Regions from separate parts of the Thalassotalea sp. SU-HH00458 genome, predicted to be linked through region 4. Evidence: predicted binding sites of a transcription regulator. Region 4 holds the regulator's gene; each other region holds the start of a gene.
What was found. The regulator LexA, encoded in region 4, represses DNA repair genes until DNA is damaged. The targets are predictions, from matches to a motif close to TACTGTATNNNNATACAGTA.
Positions count from the first base shown of each region.

Region 1 (7,816 bases), on a different contig from region 4:
ATATTTCATCAAGAACACTACTTATTGCACTCAAAATATCACAACTATTATCGCTTGCTACAGGGAACTCATAAACGAAAGATTGCTTATAGTAAAAATCATCATGAGGCGAGCTAGAAGCGAATATAAGCAACTTTTTTACTAGTGATGACTGTTGACGCACTTTCTTGCAAACGATGGCTCCGTGCTTGGATAGGGCTGCTTGAAGCGCATGTTTATCCACTATTCTTTGTCCAAAACTTCTGGTCGAAAATATTTCCCGTTTATCTTCTCGAACATCATCCCAAGACAAGCAGCTCAAGCCGTTTAACTCGTTTAATGTTCTTTCAGTTACAACACTAAATTCACGCCTAATAGATTTTGGATCTAGCCTAGAAAATTGGAAGGCATTATTAATGCCTTGTAGGTTTAATCGTTTTGATATTTTCCTTCCAATACCCCAAATATCACCAACATCCATCTTCTGTAAAACTTCTTTTGCACTATTTTTTGAATCAATAACGGAAACCCCATTATATCCCGGTAATTTTTTAGCCGCATGATTCGCAGCTTTAGCTAGTGTCGGTGTCGTTCCAAATCCTACACCTACTGGCAATTTGGTTTCTTTCCATATGGCTCGTCTGATTTCATGACCATACTTATGCCAGTCTTTGATTAAGTTGTCGTAGTTTTTAAATAACAAGAATGATTCATCGATGGAGTAGATGTATTGGTCATCGCAGAACCTGCCAATGACGTTCATCATTTTTTCGCTTAAATCAGCATAAAGCTCATAATTTGATGAGCGAACAACAACACCATGTTTTTGAAGTAACCATTTAATTTTAAAATATGGTTCGAATTTTGGAATGCCTAACCTTCTCGCGATTGGGCAAACAGCACAGATGCAGCCATCGTTATTTGTAAGAACAACAACAGGCTTGTTACGGATGCTTGGGTCAAATACCTTTTCAGCACTTGCGTAAAAAGAGACTGCATCAACTAAGGCATACATGATTTTAGTTCTGGGGATTTATGGTGTAGCCGTATCGAGCGAGTAACAATACCTTCAACTTGGAAATCATCTTCCTTGCTAATTTTTACCGGGCTATGATTTTGTGATGCTGATAATAGTAGTGCCTGTTTCTTATCTATTATTTTGCAAACAAAACAGCCATTGTAATTGGCGACAATAATGTCACCGTCTTTCAATGTTACCGATCTATCAACAATTAATAAATCCCCGTCAAAGATACCAGCTTCAATCATAGATTCACCAGATGCCTGACCAATAAAAGTCGAATTAGGATGACTAATGAGAAGTTGATCTAGAGAAAGACCTAGTTCTTTGTATTCTGTAGCAGGAGACTCAAAACCTGAGATCCCTGCTTCGATGTAAATAGGTATAAATTTCATAATATATAATACTGTGTTTTTGTACAGTATAGGTTTTTATTTTAAAATAATAAAGGTCATTACACCTGATATGTTTAGGAAAGGAGCTTATTGTGTACCTACAAATGTAAATGCATTATCTCACAACTCTTTCATATCAATCATGTTTGTTTTAAATAGTTAATTATATGGACATACATATGTATTGAAAAAATCGTTTTACCAGTACGAACGAGAAAATTTTAAAAAACTACTTGCTTTGTTAGATTGTTTACCCTAATATTACCTCAACAAGGTAGATCGTACTTACAAAACGAAAGGAGAGTAACATGAAAACTATTGAACTATTATGTGGTGACTTAACAACTGGTGCAACGAATACCCTTTTTGAAAAAACAGAAGAACAAGGTGTAAATACTGCAAAACTATTAACCGGAAGTTCATTGAACTTAAATGGTGAAATTGTAGAGGAGCAGCTAACGACCATTAGGATTAAAGAAGGAAAAAACATTCAGCGGTTTCAATTACAAGAAGGTGATGTCGTACTTCTTGCAAAAGGAAACTCAATAAGAGCTGCTTACGTAACAGCTAAGGTAGCAAACCTTAATGTTATTGCTTCAGCGAACTTTATTTTATTGAGACCAAACAAGGATGCATTAGTAGGTGAAGTTTTGGTGGCATACCTTAATTCTACATCAGGTCAAAACAAGTTGAATGCAATTAGTACGGGAGCTGCTATTCAAAATGTCAGCTTATCAAATCTAAAAAAATTAGAAATTGAATTACCAGCATTAGATAAGCAACACGAAATTTCAGAATTATTTCATGCAAGCAACCAGGCATATAAATCTACTATCAAACTTGCTGTACAGCAAAAGAAAGTAGCTAACGCTTGTATTAATCAACTAATGAAGGGAGCAGCATAATGAAAAATTTACAAGAGCAGTTACAGGCAGCAATGGATAGTTGTCGAGGTTCTATGGAAATCACTCACCTTATTGAGCTTTTTACACATGTAGCATTTATCGCAAAAGAAGCTCCAGAGTTATTTCAAGTAATTGTTAATACCGGGCAGGCAAAACAACTAGGTGCTCTGACTGATGCAGGCAAATCATTAGAAAATAAATATCCTGCTGAAGTATGTGCCGCACCTGATCAGTATAGAGTTAATACAAAGGTTATTAGCGTAGCTATAGAGTTAGTATCAAAAGTAGAAGATTTTAATTTACTTGCTCAACTACTAAGAGAGTTTAATAAAAATACAGGCCGAATAAATGGTGAAATGTCATCCAACCTTAATATGGAAAGGATTTTTACAGCTTTAATTGGTGATTGTAATGGCCAGTCTCTTTATGATGGGGCTTGTGGATTAGCTAGAATAGCTTCAAAACTTAATGCTAATAAAATGTATTTAGAAGAAAAAAATCAGAATACCTGGGTAACAGCATATCGCTTACTAACTCTTGAAGGTCTCTCATTTAAGCTGAATTTAACCGACTCATTAACAAGCTCTACTTATGGTATGGAAGATAGATTTGATTTAGCAGTCATGGAGCCTCCTTTTTCTCTAAGGTTTGGTGCAGATGAACGTAGAATGCTAGCTGAATCCCCATTTATCGAAGTTCCTACTGGTAACGTAGTTTCGGCAAATTCGGGTGATAGCTTGTGGATACAGCAAGCATTAAGCAAACTGAATGATACTGGTAAAGGCTACATTTTATTGCCTCAAGGTTTTCTATTTCGTGGAGGTTATGATGCGAAGGTACGAGCATATTTACTTGAGAACGAATTACTCGAAGCAGTCATAGGTTTACCTGCTTCAATACTAGATGGAACAGCTATAGCACCTGCTTTATTAATTCTTAACAAGAACAAACCTGCTGGATCACCGATAAAGTTTGTAGATGCCAGTGAAATTGGGGTGTTTGAAAAGAGTCAGGTAGAAATATCTGAAGATGATAGTCAGTTAATTGCTAACTTGGCCTTAGGAAAATTAGCAGATGATGAACGATATAAAGAAGTTTTCATTCCTGAGATTAGAAAGCAAAATAATGAATTAAATATATCTAAATACATTATGAAAGACATAGATATAGAAGAGTTGGATGTTAATGAAGAATTGAAAAAACTAAGTAGCTACCAAGCAAACTTTGAACAATCTCAACAAACATTAACATCGTTATTAAGTAAATTTAGACATGATTAGGTATAGCTACTTTTTTAAATTAGCCATTACTGCTCTGTGATCACTAATGGCACCTAAATCAAATGATTTAAAAGTAGCGCCAAGTTTTAATGAGTCAGAAATTAAGATGTGATCAATTAGTTGTTTTTTATTTTGGTAAACATAGCTGTATTCGTTTTCATTGATAATGTTTAGTCCAGATTGAGTCAAAAGGTTAAGAGTGATTGAGGCCGGAGTATCGTTTAAATCACCCATTACAATAAGGTGGCCAGTTTTACCGTTTAAATACTTAACAATTGAGTTAGCTTGAGCAGCTCGTTTGTCATCATTACTACTACGTTTTGAAATCAAATGAGCAACAACGACATCGTATGTTTCGGAGTTGTTTTTAAGTTTTATGCCAAGTGCTTTAGAAGGGGTTTTCTTTGTGCCGTTATAGCTCCCTTCAATACCTTTAAAGTTGTTGGGTTCGCCAATCACATCATAGCGAGTGATGATAGCGACATCTTGGCCAGTAAAGTTATCACGGCCTTTTTTGAATACTAATTTGTATTCTTTGGGTAAGTAGTTGAGGATTTGTTTGGCGACATTTTCACCTTCTATTTCGGTTAAACCAACGATGTCAGCATCGTTGTAAAGAATATGTAAGGCAATAGCATTTGCTTCAAGCTGAACATGTTTTTTTGAAGGAGGATTACCAACAGCGCCTAATGCTATTTGCCCATCATGAGGTAATTGGGAATCCCAAAAAAACTCTGTGTTAATGGATAATACAACAGTAGCAAATGATGGCAGTGAAACTGCCAGGGCGATAAAGAAAAGTATTAATTTTGAAATCATGAAAGTGACAAAAAATTGAGAGATATTTATTAATAGGATATGACTATTCGTTGACTATATCAATAAGCGAATAGTCTAATTAAATCATATTAAAAGAAAGCTTTTTGTACATACAAATGTATTTACAATTACCGTTGTGTGTTATAGAATAAATTAAACTGCGTTATTACTTGCTCTCAGCATTGATAGCTACAAAAATTAAAAGGGTTAAAAATGAGCGAAGAATTAAAAACAAATGAAGTATCTAATCTATCAAGTTTTATTTGGAAGATAGCGGACAGTTTATGGGGTGATTTTACTCACTCAGATTTTGATAGAATCATAATGCCTCTTTTGCTTCTCCGTAGGTTGGAATGTGTGTTAGAAAAAACAAAAGATGATGTTGTAGAAGAGTATGAAGCTGAAAAAGATTCAGGTATGGATTTAGATAGAACGCTTCGATATGTATCGGGCTTTCCATTTTATAATACCAGTCAATACACTTTAGACTCGCTAGGCAGCACGAGCACAAAAGACAACTTAGAAAATTACATTAGCCAATTCTCCGCTAATGTTCGTAAAATATTTGAAGAGTTTGGTTTTTACAACACAATATCTGAATTAGAAAATGCCAAGCTTCTGTATTTCATCGTAAGTAAATTTTCAAATATTGACCTTCACCCTGATGTTGTTTCTGATCGCGTGATGTCTAATACCTATGAACAGCTTGTTCGTGATTTTGCTGCTTCTGTAAACCAAAAAGCCGGGGAGTTTATGAGTCCTCGTGATGCGGTTCATTTAGCAACCTCTTTGGTAATTGCTCCAGATGAAGGCTTATTTAATGAAACTGGTGTTATTAGAACTCTGTATGATCCAACGATGGGTACAGGTGGATTCCTGTTTGATGCCATTTCTGAAATAAAAGGCTTTAGTAATACAGTAAAGGTTGTTCCGTATGGTCAAGAGTTAAACCCTAAAACTCATGCTATGGCATTAACATCGATGATGTTTCAAGGCTTTGAAACTGAGAATTTAAAGCAAGGAAACACCCTTTCAGACGATAAATTGTCTACCAAGAAATTTCACTATTGTCTAAGTAATCCACCATTCGGGATTAAGTGGGAAAAAGATAAGAAACTTGTATTGGATGAGCATAAAACTTTAGGTTATGCAGGGCGCTTTGGTCCTGGCTTACCTCGTGTTAGCGATGGTTCAATGTTATTTCTTATGCACCTTGTTGATAAAATGGAGTCACCTAAAAATGGTGGTGGTCGTGTAGGGATTATTCTTTCAGGTTCTCCTTTGTTTACTGGTGATGCAGGTTCTGGTGAATCAGAAATTAGACGCTGGTTATTAGAAAATGACTATGTTGAAGGTATTTTAGCTTTACCAAACGATATGTTCTTTAACACTGGTATAGGTACTTACATTTGGATACTTACTAATAAAAAATCAGCAGAGCGCAAAGGTACAGTTCAATTAGTTAATTTAGCTGATGAATGGACCCAAATGCGTAAATCTGAAGGTAGTAAGCGAAAGTTTATTTCTCAGGGGCAAATCACTCAAATCGTAAATGAATACGATGAATATGTTGATTCTAAGCGTACTAAAATATTTAAAAACACTGACTTTGCTTATCGTAAAGTGGCTATTAAGCGCCCTTTACGAGCAATTATTGAAATCAATGATGAAAAAATTACGACTTTAAGTGATGTAAAAGTATTTACTAAGTTAACAAATGTACAGCAATCAGCTTGGGTTAGTTTTATTAAAGATAACGTTGGTCAGCATGAGTATGAATTTTTTATAAATGCTGCAAAGGCTCATAACAATCAAGGTGATTTCGGTAAAGTAGGTGCGCCACTAGGTAAGACCTTAACGGCTCATTTCATGGAAAGAAATGAAGATGCTCCTATCGTTACTGATGCCAAAGGCAATGATATTGCTGATACTACGTTAAACGACAATGAAACAGTACCTTACGGTGACAACGTTGAAGATTATTTAGCGCGTGAAGTTACGCCTCATGTACCAGATGCTTTTATCGATTATTCAGTACGAGATGAAAAAGATGGTGAGGTTGGTATTGTAGGTTATGAAATTAACTTTAACCGTTACTTTTACAAATACGTACCTCCTCGCTCATTAACTGACATTGATACTGATTTGAAAGCAAGTGAATCTCGTATTCAAGCCCTGCTTCAGGAGGTAGCTGAATGATGAAAGCTTATCCTGAATATAAAGACTCTGGTGTTGAATGGGTAGGACAAATTCCTATGGAATGGAATGTAGTTCCACTCCATACTGTTTGCTCAGAATCAAAATTATCTAATAAGGGAATGATTGAGGAAAATCTAGTTTCACTAAGTTATGGAAAAATAATAAGAAAGGATATTCAAGCTCTTGGAGGTATGCTTCCTGATTCATTTGAAACATATCAAATTGTAAATAAAAACAATATTATTTTTAGAGGAATGGATCTTCAAAATGACAAACGTAGTCTTAGATCTGCTATTTGTAGAGAGAGAGGAATAATTACTTCAGCATATATTGCTTTGATACCTGAAGAAATCATCCCTGAATTTCTTAGCTATATTATGAGATCATATGACCATACCAAAGTTTTTTATAACCTTGGAAGCGGAATGCGTCAATCTTTGAAGTTTGAAGAGTTAAAGCGTTTGCCATTAATACTTCCACCGAGAGAACTACAACTAAAAATTGTTGAATTCCTTGATGATGAAATATACCGAATCGACAACCTTATCTCTGAAAAAGAAAACTTCATTAAACTACTATCAGAAAAGCGCCAAGCGTTGATTAGTCATATTGTGACCAAAGGTTTGAATCCAAATATGGAGATGAAATACTCTGGTGTTGAGTGGATTGGGGAAATCCCTGAACACTGGGAAGCGATAAAGCTAAAGTTTCTTTGTGATCTTCAAACAGGCAGCAAAAATACTGAAGATGCTATTGATGAAGGTAAGCATGATTTTTTTGTTAGGTCTCAAAAGATAAAGAAAATAAATTCGTACTCTGCTGATTGTGAAGCTGTTCTTACTGCTGGTGATGGTGCAGGAGTAGGAAAGGTTTATCATTATGTAAATGGTAAGTTTGATTATCATCAAAGAGTTTACATGATGAATAATTTTAAAAAGGTGATAGGAAAGTGGTTTTATAGATATCTATCGTCAATGTTTTATAAGGTCGCAATGGATGGTGGGGCTAAGTCAACAGTAGATTCACTAAGAATGCCTACTTTTATGAATTTTATGGTTTGCGTTCCCCCTATTGATGAACAGAAAAAAATAATTACTTACTTAGATAAATCTGCAAAAAATATTGAGTCTTTAGAACGAGAGACATTGAACTCTATAGAGCTACTAAAAGAACACCGAATCGCCTTAATCAGCGCAGCAGTAACAGGGAAAATTGATG
Region 1 is NZ_BAABWW010000016.1:14,783-22,598, reverse strand. It holds gene ABXH06_RS17590 (Y-family DNA polymerase) at 1-994, opposite strand, end outside; gene ABXH06_RS17585 (LexA family protein) at 982-1,395, opposite strand; gene ABXH06_RS17580 (restriction endonuclease subunit S) at 1,704-2,300, shown strand; gene ABXH06_RS17575 (N-6 DNA methylase) at 2,300-3,580, shown strand; gene ABXH06_RS17570 (endonuclease/exonuclease/phosphatase family protein) at 3,587-4,399, opposite strand; gene ABXH06_RS17565 (type I restriction-modification system subunit M) at 4,613-6,598, shown strand; gene ABXH06_RS17560 (restriction endonuclease subunit S) at 6,595-7,816, shown strand, end outside.
Region 1: ABXH06_RS17585 (LexA family protein) is a predicted target of LexA. The motif match lies at 1,405-1,424, and genes of this name have one in related genera.

Region 2 (7,816 bases), on a different contig from region 4:
AAAAGCTAAAATGCTTTTTGAAACAACTGCGTTAAACAAACTAGACGAAGACCAATTAGCTAAGCTTGAGCTAGATTATGCAGAGCTCCGTGATGCACGTATTCAAGCAACACGAGAAGTGTATGGTAAGTCTGTACTGTTTGATTACTCATATAAATTTTTCTATGAAGATGGCTATGGTAAAGAGTCGTTAATACTCAACTTAGGCGATGATAAAAGCGAAGAGCGCCGCTATGAATATTTTACTGCTTGTTTGTTAAGCTTTTATCAACAGCAATTTTTGTATAGTAAAAGCGAAGAGCAGCTAAATGAGTTTAATATTGAAAACCCGCTTTGGGTTTTTGTGGGGAGCTCGGTTTCTAAAGAAGATTCTGATATTCAGCAAGTGGTTAAGTTTTTAGCGTGGTTTTTAAATAATGAGAACCAAGCTAAAGCGTGGATTAAGGACCTAGTTGCCAATAAAGCACGAATACTCGATACCAAAGAACGAAATATATTTCACAACCGCTTTACGCCGTTAATGGGTACAGGCAAAGACGAGTCGCAAATCTATTTAGATATTTTAAACCGGTTGTTTAATACCACTTATACTGGCCAGCGTTTAATTGTTGTTAATTTAAAAGGCAGCAAAGGTGAGTTGGCACTACGTGTAGGTACATCGGAGCCGTTTGGCCTGATAAATGTTGGTGACTCATCCGCCCTTTATAAGGCTCTAGAAAAAGAGCAGTCATTTGATTATATAACCGATGACTTTGCTAAAACTTTATTTAACACCATCAATGATAAAGATTCTAAGCTAAACATTTTAATTGGCTCTCGTAAGTTTACCGAGGGGTGGTCTAGCTGGCGCGTATCAACAATGGGCTTGCTTAACATAGGCCGTGGCGAAGGCTCACAAATAATTCAGTTATTTGGCCGTGGTGTGCGCTTAAAAGGTAAAGATTATTCTTTAAAACGCAGTACACCTTCGCAAAGACCTAAAGGTTTGCACCTTGAGAAGCTTGAAACACTTAATATTTTTGGCGTGCGTGCTGATTATATGGCGACTTTCAAGCAGTACCTCGAAGCGGAGGGCATCACGCCTAGCGATGAGATCCTTGAATTAGATTTTGAAACCAGACCAAGTCTACCAAAAACTAAGCTGAAGACTTTAAAACTTAAAGACGGTTATAAAGATAACCAAAAGAAAGGATTTAAACGCGTACACTTCCCTAATTTATACGAAGTGCCAGCAGAGTTTAAGGGGAAAATTAAAACGCCTCATATTAAGCTTGATTTGTATCCAAAACTTGAGGCATTAAGCACTACTGACACGGGTGATAAAACGCCAGCATCTGATCGCATGCCAAGAAACATAGATTATAAGGTGATAGCGGCGTTTGACTTTGAGCGTATTTATTTAGCACTTCAAGATTTTAAATTGCAACGAGGCTGGAGTAATTTAAGGCTCGACAAAAAGCGTTTAGAAAACTTTTGCTTAGGGAAAACTGATATAGGTAATTCTTGGTACACTTTGCTTATCCCCGCTCAAGATCTTGAGATAAAGCTCTATAGTGATATTCATAAGCAAGAAAATATTATGATCCGTTTGCTAGAAGATTATACAGATAGGTTTTATAAAGCTCTAAAAAATGCCTATGAGGGTCAGTTTTTTGAAGTGACTCATGTTCATGAAGACGATCCTGGTATGCTCAAAGTTTATAATTTTGAAATAGATGAATCAGATGATGGATTTGAGTATTCCGCTAGGTTGGAAGAGCTACAAAAAATAGTTGCAAGTGGTGATGTTGGTGAAGCTAAAAAATGGGAAGCTCCTGGGGTAGTTGCTGTGACATTTGATAAGCACTTGTATTACCCCCTAATGTCGATCGATAAAGATGCTGGCCTACCATTAAAAATGCGTCCGATGGCGTTTGATGCGCCAAGTGAAATTCAGTTTGTAACAGAGCTGCAAGAGTTTGTTGATTCAAAACGAGGCCAGGAAGTAATTGGCGACAAGAGTATTTATTTGCTCCGTAATGCTGATACTAAAGCCAAAGGTTTAGGCTTCGCGTTAGCAGAGAACTTTTATCCTGACTTTTTATTATGGCTGGTGGACGACTCAACGGGCGAACAATGGCTTAGTTTGATAGACCCTAAAGGTATACGCCAAATTGATTTAAACAGCGGTAAATTTGGCTTGTATAAAGAGATCAAGAACTACGAGCAAGACAACCTGAACCTCAGTTCATTTATTCTATCAGGTACATCGTTTAATGATTTATTAAATGTCAGTTTATCTAAAGACGAGCTAGAAGATGCCAATGTGGTATTCATGGAAGATGGAAAGGATGTTTATTTAGAGAAAATAATTAGGGGTATGGTTGCTTAAATGAGCAAAGAAAACTGCATAGGGTTTGATGAAAGCAAGTCGCTAGAAAATAAAAAATTATATAGAGTTTTTTCAATTGAAAGGCTATTGGAATTATTTACAAAAAAAGAACTGACTCTCGTTAAACCAAGTGCATGGGATGACCCATTTGAAAACTACATATTAAACGCTACTGCTGTCAACGAGAATGGTACAACATTCACATTTGACGTGCGAGAACATATTTATGGGCAATGTTGGTCTGAAACTCGTGAATCTGATGCCATGTGGCGAATATATTCGCCCAACATCACTGGTGTCAAAATACGTACTACGATAGGAAAGTTGAATGATTCGTTTAAACTCAATTATGAGATTAACCCACAACAAATTTTTATAGGGAAAGTAGCTTATCAAAGTCAAAAAGATTTAATTCTTCGTGCTGAAAATCGCATTGAAATGCAGAAACAACTTGTAAGCAATAAAACGGTAGGGTTCGCCAAAACATTATTATTTAAGAGAAAAGAGTTCTCTCATGAAAATGAAGTAAGAATAATATGTATATATGAAAAATCATCTCAAGGGGAACCCTTATACAGTGTAAAAATAGACCCTTACAAATTAATAGATCAAGTTGTATTTGATCCACGAATAGACCAGGAACTATTTAAAGTGTATCAAGCTCATTTAAAGAAGATTGGCTTTGAGGGAAGTGTAATACGTTCTACCCTGTACGAATTACCTCAATTAAAGGTAAATATATAATTAACTACTGCCAATGCTCAGGTATTGTTAATTCAAATGAGTTTGCAGCGTACTTGAGCATTGATAATATTTCTTTATGCCTAGACTGATCGTAAGTCTGATTTTTATTCTTCAGTTCTACAAGCCCTTGTAATTCAGGCAAGTTGAACATATTCAATTTATAAAAGTTACCCCAGTTAGCGACACCAAATAAGTTGTAAATGGTCTCTGTTCCATCTCGCTCACTAGCAAGACGCTTCTCACCAGTAATCAACGTTTCAGCTTTTTCAGCTTCGTTACGATCTTCGTAGGAATTTAGTAGTTGCATTTAATAAAGTGGTACTTTTTAGGTGTTTTTTTAAATATATAAAATGATAATATAAAGAACATGTATTTTATATTAATTCTTCAACTAACAATTTATCTTAGGTATATCTCGCCAGCAACTTGTATATTTCGGAGATAGAAAACTACGGCGCATTTGCCATTTTTCTGCTTTTCCTTCACTCGCTAATGTCATAGCGCCTTGACCATAGCGTTGATTCACTTTGTCAAAGCAAGTCATTATTAAAGGGCTTGGTTGCAAAGGCGTGAATAAATCAGGTTGTTGGTATTGTTGACTTTCAAGGCTGATAGCACCAATACCACAACGATAAAAGCAAATTCCTGTTTGAAAAATGTCATGTAATGCAATACTAATAGCTGATGCTATTTGACTACTGTTATTTGTTGCTATAGGAAAGTCATACACAATAGACTTTTTATAGTACTGGTTATCATGTGGTGAATTTGAAGCGAAGATAAGTAGGCGTTTAACCAATGAATGTTGCTGGCGCAACTTCCTACCAACAGTCGAACCGTGTGTAACTAGTACATACATGAGTGATTGATAATCCGTTATTCTTTGACCAAAACTACGTGTTGAAAATATCTCTTGTTTAGGTGCTTTTACTTCATCCCAAGATAAACATGGTATGCCGTTTAATTCATTAACTGTTCGCTCTACAACGACACTAAATTGTTTTCTCATATTATGTGCTGATTGCTGCGCGAGTTGCTCTGCCGTGTTAATCCCCAATAGATTAAGTTTCTTACCTAATCTGCTTCCAATCCCCCAAACATCAGTAATTTCCATCCGTTTAAGTATTTTCTTACTTGATTCGTTGTTATCAATAACAGCAACACCATTAAAACCACTAAGCTTTTTTGCAGCATGATTAGCCGCTTTAGCTAGGGTAGGGGTTGTACCAAAGCCTACACCCACAGGTAAGCGAGTTTCCTTCCAAATAGCCTTGCGGATCTCATGTCCGTATTTATGCCAGTCACGAATTAAACTATCGTAATTTTTAAACGCTAAAAAAGATTCATCAATAGAATAGATGTATTGATCATCACAGTACCTAGCAATGGTGTTCATCATGCGCTCACTTAAATCAGCATATAACTCATAGTTAGATGACCTTACAACAACGCCATGTTTATTTAAGAAGCTTTTAATTTGGAAGTAGGGCACAAACTTAGGAATACCTAAACGTCTCGCAATTGGGCATACAGCGCAAATACAGCCATCGTTATTGGTTAGTACAACAACGGGCTTATTTCGTATGCTGGGGTCGAATACTTTCTCTGCGCTGGCGTAAAAAGATACGGCATCTACTAATGCGTACATAAAGATATTTCAGGTGACTTCTGATGTAATCTAATTGAGCGAGTGACTACACCTTCAAGTTGAAACTCGTCTTCAGGTTTTATATGAACGGGAGGGTAGTGAATTGAAGCTGAAAGCAAAAGGGCTTGTGTTTTATCAATTAACTTACATACAAAACAACCATTGTAATTGGCGACAATAACGTCGCCATTTTTTGCCGTTAATGACCTATCTACTATTAATAGGTCTCCATTAAAAATACCAACATCCTGCATAGAGTCACCGTTAGCCTGACCAATAAAGGTAGCGTTTGGGTGTTTAATTAATAATTGGTCAAGTGATAAACCTAGTTCTTTGTACTCAGCTGCTGGCGATTCAAAACCACTGATGCCAGCTTCTGCAAATATTGGGATAACTTTCATAATGCACCTATGCTGTAAATGTATACAGTATAAATAATGATTGTGGTTTTGTTAAGTTATTTAACAGCATTGTTATTGATAGTAATTGAAGTACGAATGATAGTTATTTGTTTTTAATTGTTGGTTCTATGTTTGATATTTTTAATTGTAGTGATTGGTTCTTTTTTTGATACTATAGCTAGAGTAATGTAGAGAGGGATATTAGGTTTTATTTAAATCGGTTTATATCGAAATAGAGGTGACTTTGTTTTTTGGTTACACTGGATGTAACACTGGGCTTTAATTTTTTTATATTATTCGTTTTAAATCAATATATTGGCTTTATTTTACGACTGTCTCCGTCCCGCCATTCTTTTTCTAACCCTCGATTTCTCTAGGGTTTAGTAAATTCAAACGTCGCGCCAGCGCTTTACAAATGCTGAGTTACACGACGCAATCTATACCTGCAAATAAACTAGTACCTTATCTCACAAACAGTGAAGCACTATTACGTTTAAGTGCAGCAAAAGTTGGGTTGTTACTATCGCCAGTTGAGAGAGAAAAACACCTTAGCCCGTTGTTAAACGATAAGTTAAAAGCAATTAGGGTGGCAGCAGCGAAGAGTTTGGTGTCAACGACAATTTCCAGCGAAAACCAAACTTCATTTTCAAAAGCGTTTGAAGAATTAACTAAAGCAAGCGAGGTAAACAGTTGGAGAGGAGAAGGACGCATTAATCAAGCCGTGATAGCGTTAGAAGTTAACGATACCTTAGGCGCAGAAGCTTCACTCAAGCAAGCAATAAAGATAGAGCCATATTTTGATGTGGGCTATATAAACTTAGCTGATTTATACCGAAGTCAACAACGCTCATCGTTAGTGAGTTCAGTGCTTCGTCAAGGAATGAAGAATAACCCGTTATCTGGTGCGCTTACTTACTCTTATGGCTTACATCTTGTTCGCCAACAAAAGCTTGCTAAAGCGATTGAATACTTTGCTAAATCAATTCACCTTGCTTCACAAAACCCACAGTATGCCTATACCTATGTACTTGCAATGGATGGCACAGGGGATAGTCAAAAAGCATTGACCGAACTTAAAAGATTAACACCTAAGTATTCTAATAAAAGTCAGCTCAAAGAACTCGGCCTTTATTTATCACAAAAATTACGGAGTAAAGCAGATTACGATTGGTTTATGAATATTTAAAATGCTCTACCTTACTTTGCTAGAGAAAGTGAGGTATCACCATTTTACCGTGATCTCACACACCAGACTTTCGTTCTTAGTATTTCAATTTTCAATAGACGCTAAAAAATAACCGTAATGAAAAGCCCACATTATAAATTGTGGGCTTGTAGTGGTTAAATTTAATAGTTTATTCTTTGTTTAAAGGCCTAATTATCGTCAAAACTTACTTAGTAATTGACGCTAATTCTAGCGTTACTTGGTCAATACCATATTTGGCGATTCGGCCTTTAAATTCAGCTTGCTTACTGCTTAATAATGAAATGCCTTCAACAATTAAATCATATGCTTTCCATTGACCTGTTTTTTTGTTTTTTCGCATTTGAAAAGTCAGGTGAATATCTGGCTTGTTATTATCTACTATGGTTGCATTAACTGAGGCCATTTTGGCGGTGCTTTTGATAGTGCCTTTTTCATAAATAACCTTCTGATTTTTATATTGATTTAAGGCGTTTGCGTATGTTCTAACTAAGTAATGACGCATAGATTCAGTAAAGTTCTTTCGTTGCTCTTTGGTTGAGCTTTTTAAGTGCTTACCCAAAATTTTGTATGAAGCATATTTGTAATCCACAGAAGGGATTAACTCTTGTTCTACAATTTCACGCATTAATTCCGGAAATTTTGTCAATTCTTGCTGACTACTCGCTATGCGCCCAAATAACTTTTCACCTACCGATTTAATTTCTTGATAGGGCGATAATTGTGGTTGATTAGCTGCTTGTAGATTGAAAGCTAACAATATAATAACTAGAGCCGTAAATTTTTTCACAATGTGACCTTTGAAATTGCAGTGAGTTAATATAGTGCATTCTACATACCGACCATTCGGTCTGTAAATGTTTTTTTCATATTTAATTTCTACTTTGTTATTCGTAAAGAGAATATAGCTATCTAGGTGTGACTATAAGATGGAAGTTATTTTTTTAATTGACGGATGTAATTGCACAATTCGGCATTGACCTTACTAAACAACTCCTTGTTTTTCGCACTCTTGCTCAAACTTGACGAACCATGGAAACAAGAAACAATAAAATAAGCCACTTGATTAAAATCTAAGTTGTCTCTTAATTGGCTTGCAACCCGTTGCAGGTTTACGGCAATTAAGTGATTGAGCTGTTGTTGCATATTAAGAATTCTTAAACGAAATCCTTCATCGATCCCCGACATTTCTTGGCACAAATTATTGAGAGGACAACCACATACAACTTCGTCGCAGCTCATTTCTTTAGACATATTTTCAAAAAAATCACAAAGGCTTTCAATAGGATCGTCAGTTTCAACAGCTGGTGCCCACATTGATAGAAACATCGGCGTATAGATCTCTTCAAAGACGGCATAGCCCAGCTCCATCTTGTTTTCAAAATGGTGATATAAACAGCCTTTAGAAATATTACAGCGTTTAAGGATGATAGAAAGACTCGTAGCGG
Region 2 is NZ_BAABWW010000006.1:161,566-169,381, reverse strand. It holds gene ABXH06_RS11005 (DEAD/DEAH box helicase family protein) at 1-2,371, shown strand, start outside; gene ABXH06_RS11000 (DUF2971 domain-containing protein) at 2,372-3,115, shown strand; gene ABXH06_RS10995 (hypothetical protein) at 3,120-3,422, opposite strand; gene ABXH06_RS10990 (Y-family DNA polymerase) at 3,507-4,763, opposite strand; gene ABXH06_RS10985 (LexA family protein) at 4,751-5,164, opposite strand; gene ABXH06_RS10980 (tetratricopeptide repeat protein) at 5,580-6,350, shown strand; gene ABXH06_RS10975 (MlaC/ttg2D family ABC transporter substrate-binding protein) at 6,556-7,158, opposite strand; gene ABXH06_RS10970 (TetR/AcrR family transcriptional regulator) at 7,305-7,816, opposite strand, start outside.
Region 2: ABXH06_RS10985 (LexA family protein) is a predicted target of LexA. The motif match lies at 5,175-5,194, and genes of this name have one in related genera.

Region 3 (7,816 bases), on a different contig from region 4:
CACAACCAGAGATAAAAACACCCCCTAATGCCACTTGCCATGTATAGCCCATTTCTAAAACAACGGTATAAGTGAAAAAGGCATTCAAGCCCATTCCTGGAGCAAGGGCAATTGGGTAATTGGCAATAAATCCCATAACAAAACAACCAATTGCGGCAGCAACACAGGTGGCTACAAAAATTGCTCCGTGGTCCATGCCACTATCCGCTAGCATGGCAGGATTAACAAAAATTATGTATGCCATGGTTAAAAAGGTGGTGATGCCAGCAACGACTTCTTGCCTTAGGGTGGTGTTGTGATCTTTTAGCAAAAATATTTTTTCTAACATTAAGGGACCCTTCACTTATTTATATTGTTATTTGATTTCAGTGATGTTTAAAACATTGGCTTGATCAACATTGATAGCAGCCGAAGTATCATTACTTGTTGAAGAAAAGTGTGTTTCTTGATCAAAAGCAGTATCCCCGCCATTGATAATACCCGAGTGGGCGTTAATTGATTTAAAGTCAAAGAGTTCACTGTCACATAAATGCGAAGGCACAATATTTTGCATTGCGGTGAACATAGACTCAATTCTACCTGGAAAATTTTCGTGCCAGTCATTGAGCATCTTTTTAATATTTTGCCTTTGTAAGTTAGGTTGTGAGCCACATAAATTACAAGGAATGATTGGGAATGCTTTTAATTGGGCGTACTGTATTAATTCACTTTCTTTACAAAAGGCTAATGGTCGAATCACTACATGTTCGCCATTATCTGAAACTAGTTTTGCAGGCATTGACTTTAACTTTCCACCATAGAACATATTTAACATCATAGTTTCAATCATATCGTCTCGATGATGGCCTAAAGCTATCTTCGTTGCTCCTAGGGCTTTAGCTGCTTTGTACAAAACGGCGCGACGTAAACGTGAGCATAAACTACAGGTGGTTTTACCTTCAGGAATTTTGTCTTTAACAATAGCGTAGGTATCTTCTTCAATAATTTTATATTCAACGCCCAATGACGTTAAGTAATTTGGTAAAACATGCTCAGGAAAACCCGGTTGTTTTTGATCTAAATTGACTGCAATTAATTCAAAGTTGATAGGTGCGGATTCTTTTAAAATCATCAATATTGATAACATCGCGTAGCTGTCTTTGCCTCCGGACAAACACACCATAATACGATCCCCATCTTCAATCATATTGTATTGAGCAATGGCTTGACCAACATGACGACGTAAGCGCTTTTCTAATTTTGCTAACTGACTTTTCTGTTGAGGGGTTAAAGACGTTGAAGGTGCAAGATTTGTAGACATAATATTCTCAGATGTAAAATTACCGTATAAACTCAGGAACGTAGACGTTCGGCGCGTATTATAACCAAGAAGGTAACAAATCTACATTACTTTCACGCGTGTTTACGGCAGAATAAACTTGTTAAGAAATTACTGTGATCATTAACGATAAAATATGATGGTCAGTAAAGGTCATTTTCATTAAAATTTTTTGAATCGTTAAAGAGCTAATATGACTACACAACTTATGACGCGTTTGTTAAAAAATCCGACGGAAAATAAAAATGGCCATCGATTAACCTTGGTTGGATCGCGCTTTTTTATCATCTATTTTATGTTATCACTATTGTATATGTCATCAGCATTTAAGGTATACGCACATAATTTTCATACTAAAGGGCAGGTTTCTACCACTCACAACGCGTCACATAGTCAGGGAAAATCATCGCAAGTATTAGCTTCAAAATTAACATTTCAATCTTATGTTAAGTACTTAGGCAATGAAGCGTTATTTGTCAATATTTCAAACAGTAAGCTGTTATTTGATCCGTTTTTTCATGACAATATTCGAATATATCAATTGGTGCCAGACACGTTAAAAAGGGATATTTTTAGCGGTACAGCCCCGTTTAATGCGATCAATTTGATTTTAATTAGCCATGCACATCGCGATCACTTTGCCGTCGATGAAGTTGTTAGTTATTTATTACGTTTTACAAACACTAAACTCGTTGGCCCCAAACAAGCAATTGATAAGATCAACACCCAGTTAAAAAAGCTGAATAAAACTATTAGTCACGAAAGGCTTATCTCAGTTAATTTAAATATTGGCGATCAACCATGGCAGCAAAAAATTGGTGAGTTTCTAATTGATGCCGTTAGGATCCCACATGCCGGCTGGCCGAGTCGGGCGGAGGTTGAAAATATCGTTTTTCGAGTGACGCTAAATCATGCTATTGATGATACTGCTAGTCAACACACGACCGTGATGCATATGGGGGATGCTGATCCTGATGATGATCATTATTTACCCTACCGAAGCTTTTGGCGAAAAAAAATAACGGAGGTAAATTTTCCTCCCTATTGGTTTTTATACTCAGCTGAGGGGCGTGATATTTTGGATAATATTATCGGCGCAAAAACTAATATAGGTATTCATGTGCCTATGGCTGTGCCAAAGCAATTACAACAATCAGGACGTGAATATTTTTCGATACCCGGAAACATTAAGCCGTTACACTCACAAACTCCAGACAAGTAGAGCTGTCAATGCAACATGGCTAAGCGTGTATAATTGGCACTTTTTAATCAAACTGATAATAAAAATTAACTACGTCGATAGGGCGGTAAAGAGTTAAGCAAGTCTTTACCGTAACGTTTAGACACTAATCGGGTGTCCATAATGGTGATTGTGCCGGTGTCTTGCTCATTTCGCAGTAAACGTCCTGTGGCCTGAACTAATTTTTTTGACGTTTCTGGAACCGAAATTGACATAAATGGGTTACCGCCTTTAGTGGTTATATATTCAGCTTGAGCTTGTTCTACAGGCGAGGTTGGTACGGAAAAAGGTAACTTAGTAATGATTAAATTGGTTAAATATTTGCCAGGTAAATCTAAACCTTCAGAAAAACTTTGTGTACCAAAAATTATACTGTCTTTGTCGTCATCACATAACTTTTTATGCTGTTCGATAATATGTTGGCGAGACTGCTCACCTTGTACTTGAATGCTAAGTTTGTGATCTTCTCTCAATGATTTTGCAACTTGCTCCATCTGCCAATAAGAAGAAAACAATACTAAAGTTGCTTTGTCTTGCTTGATTATGGCAGGTAATTCTTTAATTAATTCATCTGTAAATTCATGAGCGCTTGGTTCATTTTGCATTGGGTGAACCAGCAGTTTAGCGTTATTTTGATAATCAAAAGGCGAGTCTACTTTTTGATATTGTGTGCCGTCGTTGGTTTGTAAACCTACTTGTCGGCGAAAATGGTCGAATGAATTTAGCGCTAAAATGGTGGCAGAGCATAACACGGCACCTTCACACTTACTCCATAAGTTATCTTCTAGGGTAAAACCTACTTCAATAGGAGATGCCGATAATAAAATGTCTTGGCGTTTTGAGCTGATTTTTTCCATCCAGCGAGCCATCGGCGCCCCTTTTTCGTTATCCGACACTGCATACATGGCCCACAAAGCATGAAAGTTTTCTAAGCGTTGGATCATAAAACCGCATTCAGCTAAAGCTGGCTCGGCTAAATACATTTGTACATCACCGTCTTTGACCGACTCCATTAACAGGTTATAAAGCTTATTACTTTGAGTGAGACATTTTTTACTGAGTTCGGTTAAATCTTCCGCCCAATTTTTTAAGTTTTTTGGGATTATGCCATTTTCAAACCGGTAAATACTGTTGTCATCTTCTCTTGCAAAACGATTATGTTTGTCCACTTGTTCCGCAAAATATAACGCTTGATTATTATCAATAAAGCTTACTACTTTATTCAATTCACCGATTAAGTCTTGGCAATCATCGCTAAGTTTTATCGATGGACTGATCACTGATTGTGATTTTATCAACTTAGACAGTTTTGCAGATAATTCTTTTAACTTTTCAAGCCAGTCAAGGGATCCCTTCAAAGTTACACTTGCACTTGAATGGTCACGCGTTACCTTGGGTAAGTGATGAGCTTCATCAATAATATAAAAAACGTCTTCTGGTGCGGGCAATATTCTGCCACCACCTAGTTCAAGATCCGCGAGTAATAAACTATGGTTTATCACCAAAACTTCACAAGTTACCATCGCTTCTCTTGCTTTATGAAAAGGGCAATGTGCATGCTCTGCTAAAGTTTTTAAACAGCTATGTTTGTCTGATTGTATTTGTTGCCAAATATAGTGAGGGATTGGGTCTGCCCAAGAATCAATATCACCTTGCCATTGGTTATTTTTCAGTGCGTTATGTAAATTACTTAATAACTTGATATCCATAGCACTAGGTTTTTGGGCAAAGGTAAAGCCAGCTTGAGGGTTGTCATGTTGGCTAACTGCCGCTGCTAATTTTTGTTGGCATACGTAGCGTTGTCGCCCTTTGACTAAACTAAAATTAAAATTTAATCCTGAATGCTCTTTTAAAAAAGGCAAATCTTTATCCACTAATTGTTCTTGCAGTGCAACCGTTGCGGTGGAAATACAAACGGTTTTTTGCCGAGATAAAGCCAATGGAATAGCACCTAACGAATAGGCAAGTGATTTACCCGTGCCGGTTCCTGCTTCGATAGTAATGATTTTTCGAGATTTATCGTAATCACCCGCTAGGGTTTTAGCAATTTCTGCAATTAAAAACGTTTGTTGTTTTCTAGGATTAAAATTAGTTAGGTTTTCCCCAATGGTTTTGTAAGCCGTGCGTATTATTTGTTTTATCTTATCTGTTAACATAAGTAGTATGTTGTAGGCGCTGGCCAACTATCCATAAAGTAATTTTTATCATACAATGCTGTATATAATAACAGGTTATTAGGCACTAATAGAACCTTTTCATGACAATTTCTTCGATAAACACACCCGCGGCTCATTTAAGTGGCTTTATTTTAACGCGCCAAGCCTATGATACTAAACAAGGTATCGAGTTGTCTTTCTGGTTAAAGAGTCACAATGGTGTAAGAAATTTTCTGGTTAAGCATGAAAAAGCGGTATTTTTTGTCGAAGCTGAGCAACAAAGCAAAGCCAGCAATTTGTTAAATGACAATAACGTTATTGTCGAAAATATAAAACCTGTACCGCTTAAAACCTTTGGGCAAGTGCCTGTGGTAGCTGTTTATTTTTCTACGATGAGAGAATTCTATCGTGCGCGAGAGATACTCAAAACGCACGATGTAAAATGTTATGAAGACGATTTTCGTCCAGAAGATCGCTACTTAATGGAGCGATTTATTACCGCCAGTGCACATTTTACCTTAGCTGATCAGCAATCGTTAACCGCTGGGCAACGAAAAAGTCGCTTTCCTGTTCATCTTGTTCATAAATCTCGGGCAATACCGGCTGAACAAACGCTTGACGCCATTTGTTTATCTATGGTTTCCCTTGATATAGAGTGCTCGATGAAAGGAGAGTTGTACTCTATTGGTCTTTACTCGGAAAACCTAAACAATCAAGCGTTAAAAAAAGTATTGATGATCGGCTCCCCAAATACTTTTGCTAAGTCAAAAAAGCTAAACGATCAGCAAGCCTCTGATATTGAGACGAATATTGTTTGGCTAAGTGATGAACAAACTTTGCTGAAAACTTTGATTGAGTGGATTGAAGTCAATGATCCTGATGTTTTTATTGGTTGGAATGTTATTCAGTTCGATTTTGCTTTGTTACAAAAACGATGTGATTTGTATGGCATAAACTTTACGATCGGCCGTGATGGTCGAGCGCCACGTTGGCGTAAAAATCAAAACAGTGAACAACAATTTATCGACGTAAATGGTAGGATCATTCTAGATGGAATCGACTTATTAAAAACCGCTACATACAATTTTCCAAGCTTTTCCTTAGATTACGTTGCACGAGAATTATTAGGCTTAGCGAAAAAAGTCGACGATGTTGATAATCGCATCAAAGAAATTACCGATAATTTTCATCATGATAAGCTAGCATTAGCGGCATATAACCTAGAAGATTGTCGATTAGTCACCTTGATTTTTAATAAAACTCAATTACTCGACTTTGCCATGCTACGGGCACAATTAACAGGTTTAACTGTTGACCGAATAGGCGGCTCAGTGGCGGCATTTACTAATTTATATTTACCTAAATTACACCGTGCTGGTTATGTTGCCCCTAACATGGGAGATGGTTTACAAGGACTCGTTTCGCCCGGCGGCTATGTGATGGACTCGATCCCCGGTTTATATAAAAATGTTTTAGTGCTTGATTTTAAAAGCTTGTACCCCAGTATAATTCGCTCGTTTAATATCGACCCTATGGGGATGATCGAAGGATTAAACGATCCTGACAATGCTATTGAAGGCTTTGACGGAGCGTTGTTTTCAAGAGATAAACACTTTCTCCCCGATATTATTAACAAATTATGGCTTGAGCGTGATAAAGCGAAAAAAGAGCAAAACGCCGCATTGTCACAAGCAATAAAAATTATTATGAATTCATTCTATGGCATTTTAGGCTCTACAGGTTGCCGATTTTTTGATCCTCGTTTATCAGGCTCAATTACCAAAAGAAGCCACGAATTATTAAAAGTCACTAAAAGCTGGATAGAAGATAAAGGCTATAAAGTGATCTATGGCGATACAGATTCAATTTTTGTCCATGTTGGCAATGATAAAACACCAGACGAATGTAAAAGTTTAGGTGAGGTATTACAACATTTTATTAATGATAAATGGCAAGCAAAACTTAAAACTGACTTTGATATTGAAAGCCAGTTAGAAATTGAATTTGAGACTCACTTTACGCAATTCTTTATGCCGACTATTAGAGGGCTAGAGGTAGGAACAAAAAAACGTTATGCGGGAATAGTCATTAAAAATGGCCAACAAGCGCTAATATTTAAAGGCTTGGAAAGTGTTCGAACTGACTGGACGGAACTTGCGAAAAAATTTCAACGAGAGCTTTATTTAAAAGTTTTTAATGGCGAAGAAGTAACAAATTATATTATTGATTTTGTTAATAAAACCAAAAATGGTGAAATGGATGACTTACTTATTTATCGTAAACGCATCCGTCGAAAATTAGATCAATACGTGAAAAACGTGCCACCGCATATTAAAGCCGCTCGATTAGCTGATGAAATAAATAATAAAGCTAATAAGCCTTTAAAATTTCAAAACAAAGGTTGGATAGAGTACTACTTAACTACGGTTGGCCCGCAAGCGAAAGGTTATGTTAGTGCACCGCTGGATTATCAAGTATACGTAGATAAACAACTTGCCACTGTCGCCGATGCTATTTTGCCGTTTATCGGTACAAGTTTTTCTGAAATTACCGATGCTCAGATGAATTTATTTAATTAATAAAATATCGTTATAAAAAATATCGTGCAACTGATAACTATTCACGTTATAACATTAATATAAATAGCTATTTAGATGGCTAGATGGTTGTGTTTTATCATGGCCAATTTGCTGTTAATTAGTGATATTCTGCTTAAAAAGAGTACCCATGTGATGAAAAAAGAGACAAAGTTTGTAAATGCCGGTCGACAATCAAAATGGACGCGAGGCGTAGTTAACCCACCGGTAGAACGTGCTTCAACCGTTGTTTTTGACTCTGTTAAACAAATGAAACATGCCACTGTTAATCGCGGTAATCAAGTACTCTTTTATGGCCGTCGCGGAACATCAACCTCTTTTGCTTTTAGTGATGCGATGACCGAATTAGAAGGCGGAGCAGGTTGTGCTATTTACCCGTCAGGCACTGCTGCTATTACCAATGCCATTTTATCCTTTGTAAAAACGGGTGATCATATCTTAATGGTAGACACCGCCTATGAACCAACGCGAGATTTCTGCGACAAAATACTCAAAAATATTGGCG
Region 3 is NZ_BAABWW010000014.1:55,380-63,195, forward strand. It holds gene ABXH06_RS17180 (NCS2 family permease) at 1-328, opposite strand, end outside; gene ttcA (tRNA 2-thiocytidine(32) synthetase TtcA) at 356-1,300, opposite strand; gene ABXH06_RS17190 (MBL fold metallo-hydrolase) at 1,512-2,540, shown strand; gene dinG (ATP-dependent DNA helicase DinG) at 2,606-4,714, opposite strand; gene ABXH06_RS17200 (DNA polymerase II) at 4,816-7,293, shown strand; gene ABXH06_RS17205 (cystathionine beta-lyase) at 7,447-7,816, shown strand, end outside.
Region 3: ABXH06_RS17200 (DNA polymerase II) is a predicted target of LexA. The motif match lies at 4,771-4,790, and genes of this name have one in related genera.

Region 4 (7,816 bases):
ATTGAGCACCAAAAGCGGCCATACTTGGATTTTTCTTACTGCCATTTACCACCATATCAATGTGTGCATTAACATCACCTGTAGTAATTGGGCTACCGATTAATGATGGAAATGCTGGTGGTAAACCTGCACCAGTAGACTGATGACAAGCTACACAAGCCGTGTTGTAAACTTTCTCGCCTTTAGCCATTAATTCATCAAGTGTATATTCTTTAGATAAGTCTTCTGCGGGTGCAGCAGAAACAGCTTTACTCACTTTCTCAACGACTTTTTCAACAGTAGTCGCAGCTGAAGAAGCAGAACCGCTAGTCGCTGATTTAACATCAGCCGCTTGTACAGTATCACCTGTGTCATTGCCCCAAGCGTTTCGCTCGTAAGTAACAACCGCAGCAATTTCTTTCATGCTAAGTTGTTTGCCATAACCTTGCATACCGGTTCCGGCTTTACCATTGAAAACGATATCTATATGGTCAGCAACACTGCCCGTTGTCGCAACAGGACTGCCTTTAAGCGCTGGAAACGCAGGAGGTAAACCTAAGCCTGTAGGTTGATGACAAGCAGCACAATAAGCCGTGTAAGTAGTTTCACCTAATTGCATTAATTCTTCTTTAGAGAGTGAAGCATTTAAAGAAGCAGCCTCTGCAGCAGCGGCATTAGCGATTAATTCATTTTGTTCATCAATCCAACGGGCGTAGTCTTCTTCCGATTTAACTTCAACGACAATCGGCATAAAACCATGATCTTTACCGCAAAGCTCAGCACATTGGCCTCTATATATTCCTGGCTCAGGTACTATCGCCCATGCTTCGTTGATAAAACCAGGGTTAGCATCTTGTTTAACGGCAAAATCTGGCACCCACCATGAATGAATCACATCATCAGAAGTGATCAAAAAGCGAATTTTTTTATTAACCGGTATCACCAAATGTCTATCAACCTCTAAAAGATAATTTTCACCTTTTGTTTCGCCAACACCATTTTGGTTTTCATATTGTCCACGAGGAGTCGATAAAACAGAGTAAAACTCAATGTCTTGGTCAAAATATTTATAGTGCCATTTCCACTGAGAGCCAGTGACTTGAATAGTGATATCAGAATTATCGTTATTTTCCATGCTAACGAGTGTTTTCGTTGCGGGTACCGCCATGCCGATTAAGATGACAATAGGGATAACTGTCCACAGAATTTCCACCTTGGTACTTTCATGAAAAGTTGCTGGCTTTACCCCCTTTGATTTGCGATGGAACATGATTGACCAAAACATCGCCCCAAAAACCACAACACCAATTGCAGTACAAATATAAAGCGCAAACATATGAAGACCATATACTTCCTGACTTATATCAGTAACACCTTTGGTAAGATTTAACTGTTTATCTGCCCAAGCCATACTAGGAACTAATAGCCCTAGGAATAGCCAACTTAGGTTACGTCTCTTCACTCGACATCTCCTCCACCCTTTCTAAGTTTTAAAATCTTTAATATCATTAAAAAACGAATATCTTGATTTCTTTTAGTTGTTTTTGTTGTTATTTTTTCTGGCTATTTTTTAACCACTTAAAGTGCGCCTTATTATTATTTTTGTTCAATTTCTGTCCTAGAATTACTTAAATCTTGATCTAGGTCAATTCTTAATTTTCTTTAATAAAAGTAAAAACACTAACAATTACAATAGAGTATCAACTCTAAAACGTTAAAAAGTCCATTTTATATAGCCTGACGCCATAGGCTAAAAATCAAGCAATTGCTCTAATAAAATAATATCAGGTAGAAATGAGGGTGAATATTTTTTAATCAAAAAACAATCTAGTTTGAGAATACTAAGATTAAATAAGAATTATTCTTTATAAAAGTTCGGCTAAAGCATGAAAAGTGACAAAAAGTAAAAAATTGCTGACTTTTATTAAAAAGAGGAGAACAAAAGTCAGCAATATGGAAAAGTTAAATTTACATCCAGTCGGCAGAACGAATAACTCCTACAGCTATGCCTTCAACATTAAAATGTTGCGAAGTTAAATCAACTTTTATCGGTGAGAAATCTTCATTTTCAGCGTGAAGATAAACAACATTTCCTTCACGTTTAAATCGTTTTACCGTTACATCTTCATCAATTCGCGCAACAATCACTTGGCCATTTTGCACGTCAGTCGTTTGATGTACCGCTAATAAATCACCATCGAGAATGCCTATATCTTTCATACTTTCGCCATTTACTCGCAATAAATAATCCGCTGCAGGGTGAAATAAATTACCGTCAATTTTATAGTTATCTTCAACATGTTCTTGCGCCAGAATAGGTTCTCCTGCCGCAACACGACCAATTAACGGTAAGCCTTCTTCTTCAGTAAACTGTTCCGCTAAACGAATACCGCGCGACGTGCCAGGTAGCATTTCGATGTAACCTTTTTTAGCGAGTGCTTTTAAATGCTCTTCGGCGGCATTGGCAGATTTAAAACCGAAAAAATCGGCAATTTCAGCGCGCGTGGGTGGCATACCCGTTTGAGAAATATTTTCTTTAATAAGATCAAAAATTTGTTCTTGGCGTGGTGTAAGTGGTCGTAGGTTAGTCATTCGACAATTTCCTGTATATACTGACAGTTATAACTGTTAGTATATACAGGCTGTAAATAAACGCAACCCTGACTAGTCAAGTAAAAAACTTAATCGAGATATCAGACATAATGCTATATAAATGAATGAGATAAAAACCTCTCTATTCGCCATTGGTTATTATATCTGAAAGCAAAATCAGCTATGCTTAGCCAACGTTTCACTTAAAAATACGAGCCACGTGAAAGCAGAATTTCATCATAGTATTAATGATATTGCCAAAAACCAATGGCAAGCCGTAGAAAACTCTTTATGCCCACTGATGCATTATGAATTTTTCAAAGCGCTTGAAGATAGTACGTCTATTTGTATTAAGACTGGTTGGCAGCCTCATCATTTAACCTTATCTACTGATAAAACAATTCAAGCAATTATCCCGTTATATATTAAACAACACTCATGGGGCGAGTATGTGTTTGACTGGGACTGGGCACAAGCTTATCAGCACAATGGTTTAGATTATTATCCCAAGTTAGTCAGCACTATTCCTGTTACCCCCATTCCAAATGACAAGCTCCTAAGCGAAACGGTTGATTATCTGCAAATCATAAAAGTACTGATTGAGTATTGCCAGCAAAATGATATCAATAGCTGGCACTTGTTGTTTATTCCTGAAATTTCTCAAGCTGCTCAAGAAAAGTTACCTGATGACGTATATCTTCGCCATACGGTTCAGTTTCATTGGTTTAATCGTCAATATCAAAGTTTTGACCATTTCCTTTCAACATTTACCGCCAGAAAACGTAAAAACACCTTAAAAGAACGCCGTTCAATTGCTCAACAAGATGTTCAGGTTAAGCGGTTTGTCGGTAAAGACATTACCAAGAAACATTTAGATTACTTCTATTTAACTTACCAATTAACTTATTTAAAAAAAGGTCATCAGCCGCACTTAAGCTATGCTTTTTTTCAACAAATTTTTCAAACGTTACCGGATAATATTTTACTGGTAATCGCGAGTCGAGATGATCAATATATTGCTTGTTCATTGTTCTTTTATGATCATCAGCATTTATATGGTCGTTATTGGGGCTGTAGTGAATCAGTGAAAAATCTTCATTTTGAGCTTTGTTATTATCAAGGCATCGAATTTTGCATTGCTAATAAATTAGCGATGTTTAATCCAGGCACACAAGGTGAGCATAAAATACAACGAGGTTTTGAAGCCGTATTGACCTATTCTTATCATTGGATCAAACATGAACACTTCAAAACGCCGATAAAAAATTACTGCCAACAAGAACGAGTACAACTAAAGCGTTATCAAAAGCAATGTTTAGCGGCATTACCGTTTAAACAAAGCTAACGCGTCAACAAAAGGAAATTAGGATGGAATTAGCATTTTCTCAGGCCTGTGAAAACAACAAGTCTGCCATTTTATCAGTATTAAATCAGGCGTTTAGTACCACAAACAAGGTGCTTGAAATAGGCTCTGGCACGGGTCAACATGCCGTACATTTTGCTAAACATTTACCACAACTAATTTGGCAAACCAGTGATCTTGCCACCAATCATTTTTCTATCCAGCAAAGAGTCATTAACAGCGGTTTAAACAATATTCGCGCGCCTATTACCCTTGATCTTACTGAAGACTGGTCTTTTACTAACGACAACAGTACGCCTTTTTTTGATGGTATTTTCACTGCCAATACCCTGCATATTGTGAGCTGGCCACTAGTACAACGCTTTTTCACAGGCGTTGGCAATAATTTAGCGAAAGACGGAACCTTATGTATTTACGGACCATTTAACTACCAAGGTAAATTTACTAGCGCAAGTAATCAACAATTTGATACGTGGTTAAAAGAACGTGATCAACTCAGCGGTATTCGTGATTTTGAAGCCATAATTACCTTGGCAAATGCTGCCGGTTTTTCTTTAATCACCGACCACACTATGCCGGCAAATAACCGTTTATTAGTATTTAGAAAATGCGAATAAATAATTAGCAACGAATTAAAAAAAACGGCACTTTCAACGAGCCAAAGTGCCGAACTAGGTTAAACAAGCATTTCTTTTACGTTTTCACTAACAATTAATTCACCTTCCGTCAGCGCTTGAATTTCTTCAATAGAAACCCCTGGCGCATATTCTAATAAATGAAATTTACCTTGATGAATTTCTAAGTAAGCTAAGTCGGTAAGCACCTTTTTAATACAATTTTTACCTGTAAGCGGCAAAGTACAATTGGCGAGTAATTTAGAATCTCCATGCTTTGAAGCATGTGTCATGGTAACAATAATATTATCAGCACCGGCCACTAAATCCATTGCGCCCCCCATGCCTTTGATTAACTTGCCAGGGATCATATATGAAGCAATATTGCCATTCACATCCACTTCAAAGGCACCGAGTACTGTTAAATCAACATGGCCACCGCGGATCATGGCAAATGACTCAGCACTTGAAAATACAGACGCTCCGGTTGCCATAGTAACCGTTTGCTTACCGGCATTTATTAAATCGGCGTCAATTTCATCTTCCGTAGGAAATTGTCCCATGCCCAGAAGGCCGTTTTCTGATTGCAGCATAACCTCCATATTTTCAGGAATATAATTCGCCACTAAAGTAGGAATACCAATCCCTAAATTAACGTAATAACCGTCTTGTAATTCTTGAGCAACGCGCTTTGCCATTTGTTCTCGAGTTAACGCCATTTTTATTCTCCTGACTCTTGCTGCGAAGGACGAATCGTTCGCTGTTCAATGCGTTTTTCAAAGGTGCCGACAATCAGACGGTCGACATAAATACCTGAGGTATGAATTTGGTCTGGATCAAGTTCACCTGGTTCAACGATTTCTTCAACTTCAACGACCGTGATTTTTCCTGCGGTTGCCGCCATTGGATTAAAATTACGCGCTGTTTTGCGATAAACTAAGTTGCCGTATTTGTCCGCTTTCCACGCTTTGATAATCGCGAAATCACCTTTTATGCCCTCTTCCAGCAAGTATTCTCTGCCATTAAAAGTACGTACTTCCTTACCTTCTCCCACTGGTGTACCAACACCTGTAGCAGTGAAAAAAGCAGGAATGCCCGCTCCGCCAGCCCGCATTTTTTCAGCAAGAGTTCCTTGCGGTGTTAATTCAACGGCTAATTCGCCACTCATCATTTGTCGTTCAAACTCAGCATTTTCACCTACATATGACGCCACTATTTTGCTAATTTGACGATCGGCAAGTAACACCCCTAAACCAAAATCATCAACACCACAATTATTTGAAACCACCGTAAGATCTTTAGTGCCTTTACGCTTAATTTCATTGATTAAGTTTTCAGGAATGCCGCATAAACCGAAGCCGCCAGCAATGACTGTCATTCCGTTTTCTAAGCCTGCCATCGCTTCTTGATAGTTAGCGACAACTTTATTAAAACCTGCCATTTTTTTGTTCCTATATTTGGTAAATTAAATTGCTTATTGCTTTCAAAAAGCGATTTAATGGAATTATTTCACTGTCCAACCGCCATCAAGCACAAGGGCTTGGCCGGTCATATTTCTTGCTTCTTTACTCGCCAAAAAACACACCGTGGCACAGATTTCGTCAATATCGATAAACGACTTTTTCGGCATAGGCTCTAGCATTATTTTATTGATGACGTCTTCTTCGCTAATGCCATGTTGTTGCGCTTGATCTTTGATCTGTTTTTCAACTAATGGCGTTTTAACGTAGGCAGGACAAATTGTATTGATGGTAATGTCAGTATCAGATGTTTCTAAAGCGATCACTTTCGAAAAACCAATTAAGCCATGTTTAGCTGCCACATATGCAGACTTATAAGGCGAAGCAACTAAGCCATGTATTGAGCCAATATTGATAATTCTGCCAAAGCCGTTTTCCCGCATTTTGGGCATAAAAGCTTTACAGGTTCGCGCCGGCCCTGTCAGTAATACATCAACAATTTTTTGCCAAACATTCATGGGAAAATCTTCTAAACGTGAAACATGCTGTATACCGGCATTGTTGACTAAAATGTCCACGGTTGTATCAGCTAATGCTGCGAGTAAATTTTCGATATCTTGTTCATTGGTAACGTCTAGTTTAATGCCTCTTGCAGTTAAGCCTTTTTCAGCCAATTTTTGCTGGGCAGATAAAACCGCTTCATCATTCATATCAGTGATAATGATATTCGCACCTTTTTCAGCCAACGACTGAGCAACACCGAAACCAATACCACTACCTGCTCCAGTTATTAAGGCGGTCATGTTTTTCATTATTTACTCTCCAAAAATGTTGCAATGGTTTTTGCTTTACTGCTGATTGAAAAGAGACCATCTAAATGCCCCCACATGCCTTGAATTTCTTCATACTGACTATTTTCACCAATAAGCTCATGCGCTTTTTTAGCCATAGAAGGAAACAAAACTAAATCATTGGCAGCTGGCAAAAATAACGTTTTAGCGGTAATTTTTTTCAAACTTCCGGCAAGGTCATTATTATGACCGGCAATAAACAATTGATTGGCTCTGACAAGATATAAAACATGATTGGCATCAATAATATCGAGCTTTGCCCCCGCGGCGCCATAAAGCCAATCAACCACCGGAAAATTAGCGTTAATATCATTTAATGCCGCTTGATTAATGGCTTGATGTGTAGGGTTTGACGCATTGAAAATAGCTGGGTGCATTGCATCTTGGGTGATACTTGCTAAAGATAATTGCAATCCTCTTTTTGGTGCTTCACTTTGATAGTAATCACCACCATTCCAGTTAGGATCGGCTTTTATCGGTGCAGCCCAAGACTCTAACCCCGCGACTAACCACGCATCCATTTCTGCCGCGCCAATAACAGAAATCATACGTTCAACCATATCAGGATAAGCAACAGACCATTCAATAGCTTGCAACGAGCCCATAGAGGCACCCACAACGGCGTGTAATTTTTTAATACCTAAGCTATCGATGAGCGCTTTTTGTACATTGACAAAATCACGAATAGTGACCACAGGAAAGGTTAATCCGTAAGGTTTTCCTGTTTTAGGATCAATCGTTGCAGGCCCTGTTGTTATAACGTTTTTATCGAACGCACTGGCATTCACCAAAGTGTCAGAACTAATGACATAATATTTATCGGTATCAATGGCTTTACCTGGGCCAATAATGCTATCCCAATAGCCTGGCAAGGCATCACTTTCATTATACTTACCAGCAGCATGTGAATTTCCTGAAAAGAAATGAGTAATCAAAATAGCATTACTTTTATCTTGA
Region 4 is NZ_BAABWW010000005.1:116,993-124,808, reverse strand. It holds gene coxB (cytochrome c oxidase subunit II) at 1-1,390, opposite strand, end outside; gene lexA (transcriptional repressor LexA) at 1,948-2,571, opposite strand; gene ABXH06_RS09330 (GNAT family N-acetyltransferase) at 2,792-3,916, shown strand; gene ABXH06_RS09325 (DUF938 domain-containing protein) at 3,940-4,551, shown strand; gene ABXH06_RS09320 (CoA transferase subunit B) at 4,611-5,267, opposite strand; gene ABXH06_RS09315 (CoA transferase subunit A) at 5,270-5,989, opposite strand; gene ABXH06_RS09310 (3-hydroxybutyrate dehydrogenase) at 6,053-6,820, opposite strand; gene ABXH06_RS09305 (E22 family MetX-like putative esterase) at 6,820-7,816, opposite strand, start outside.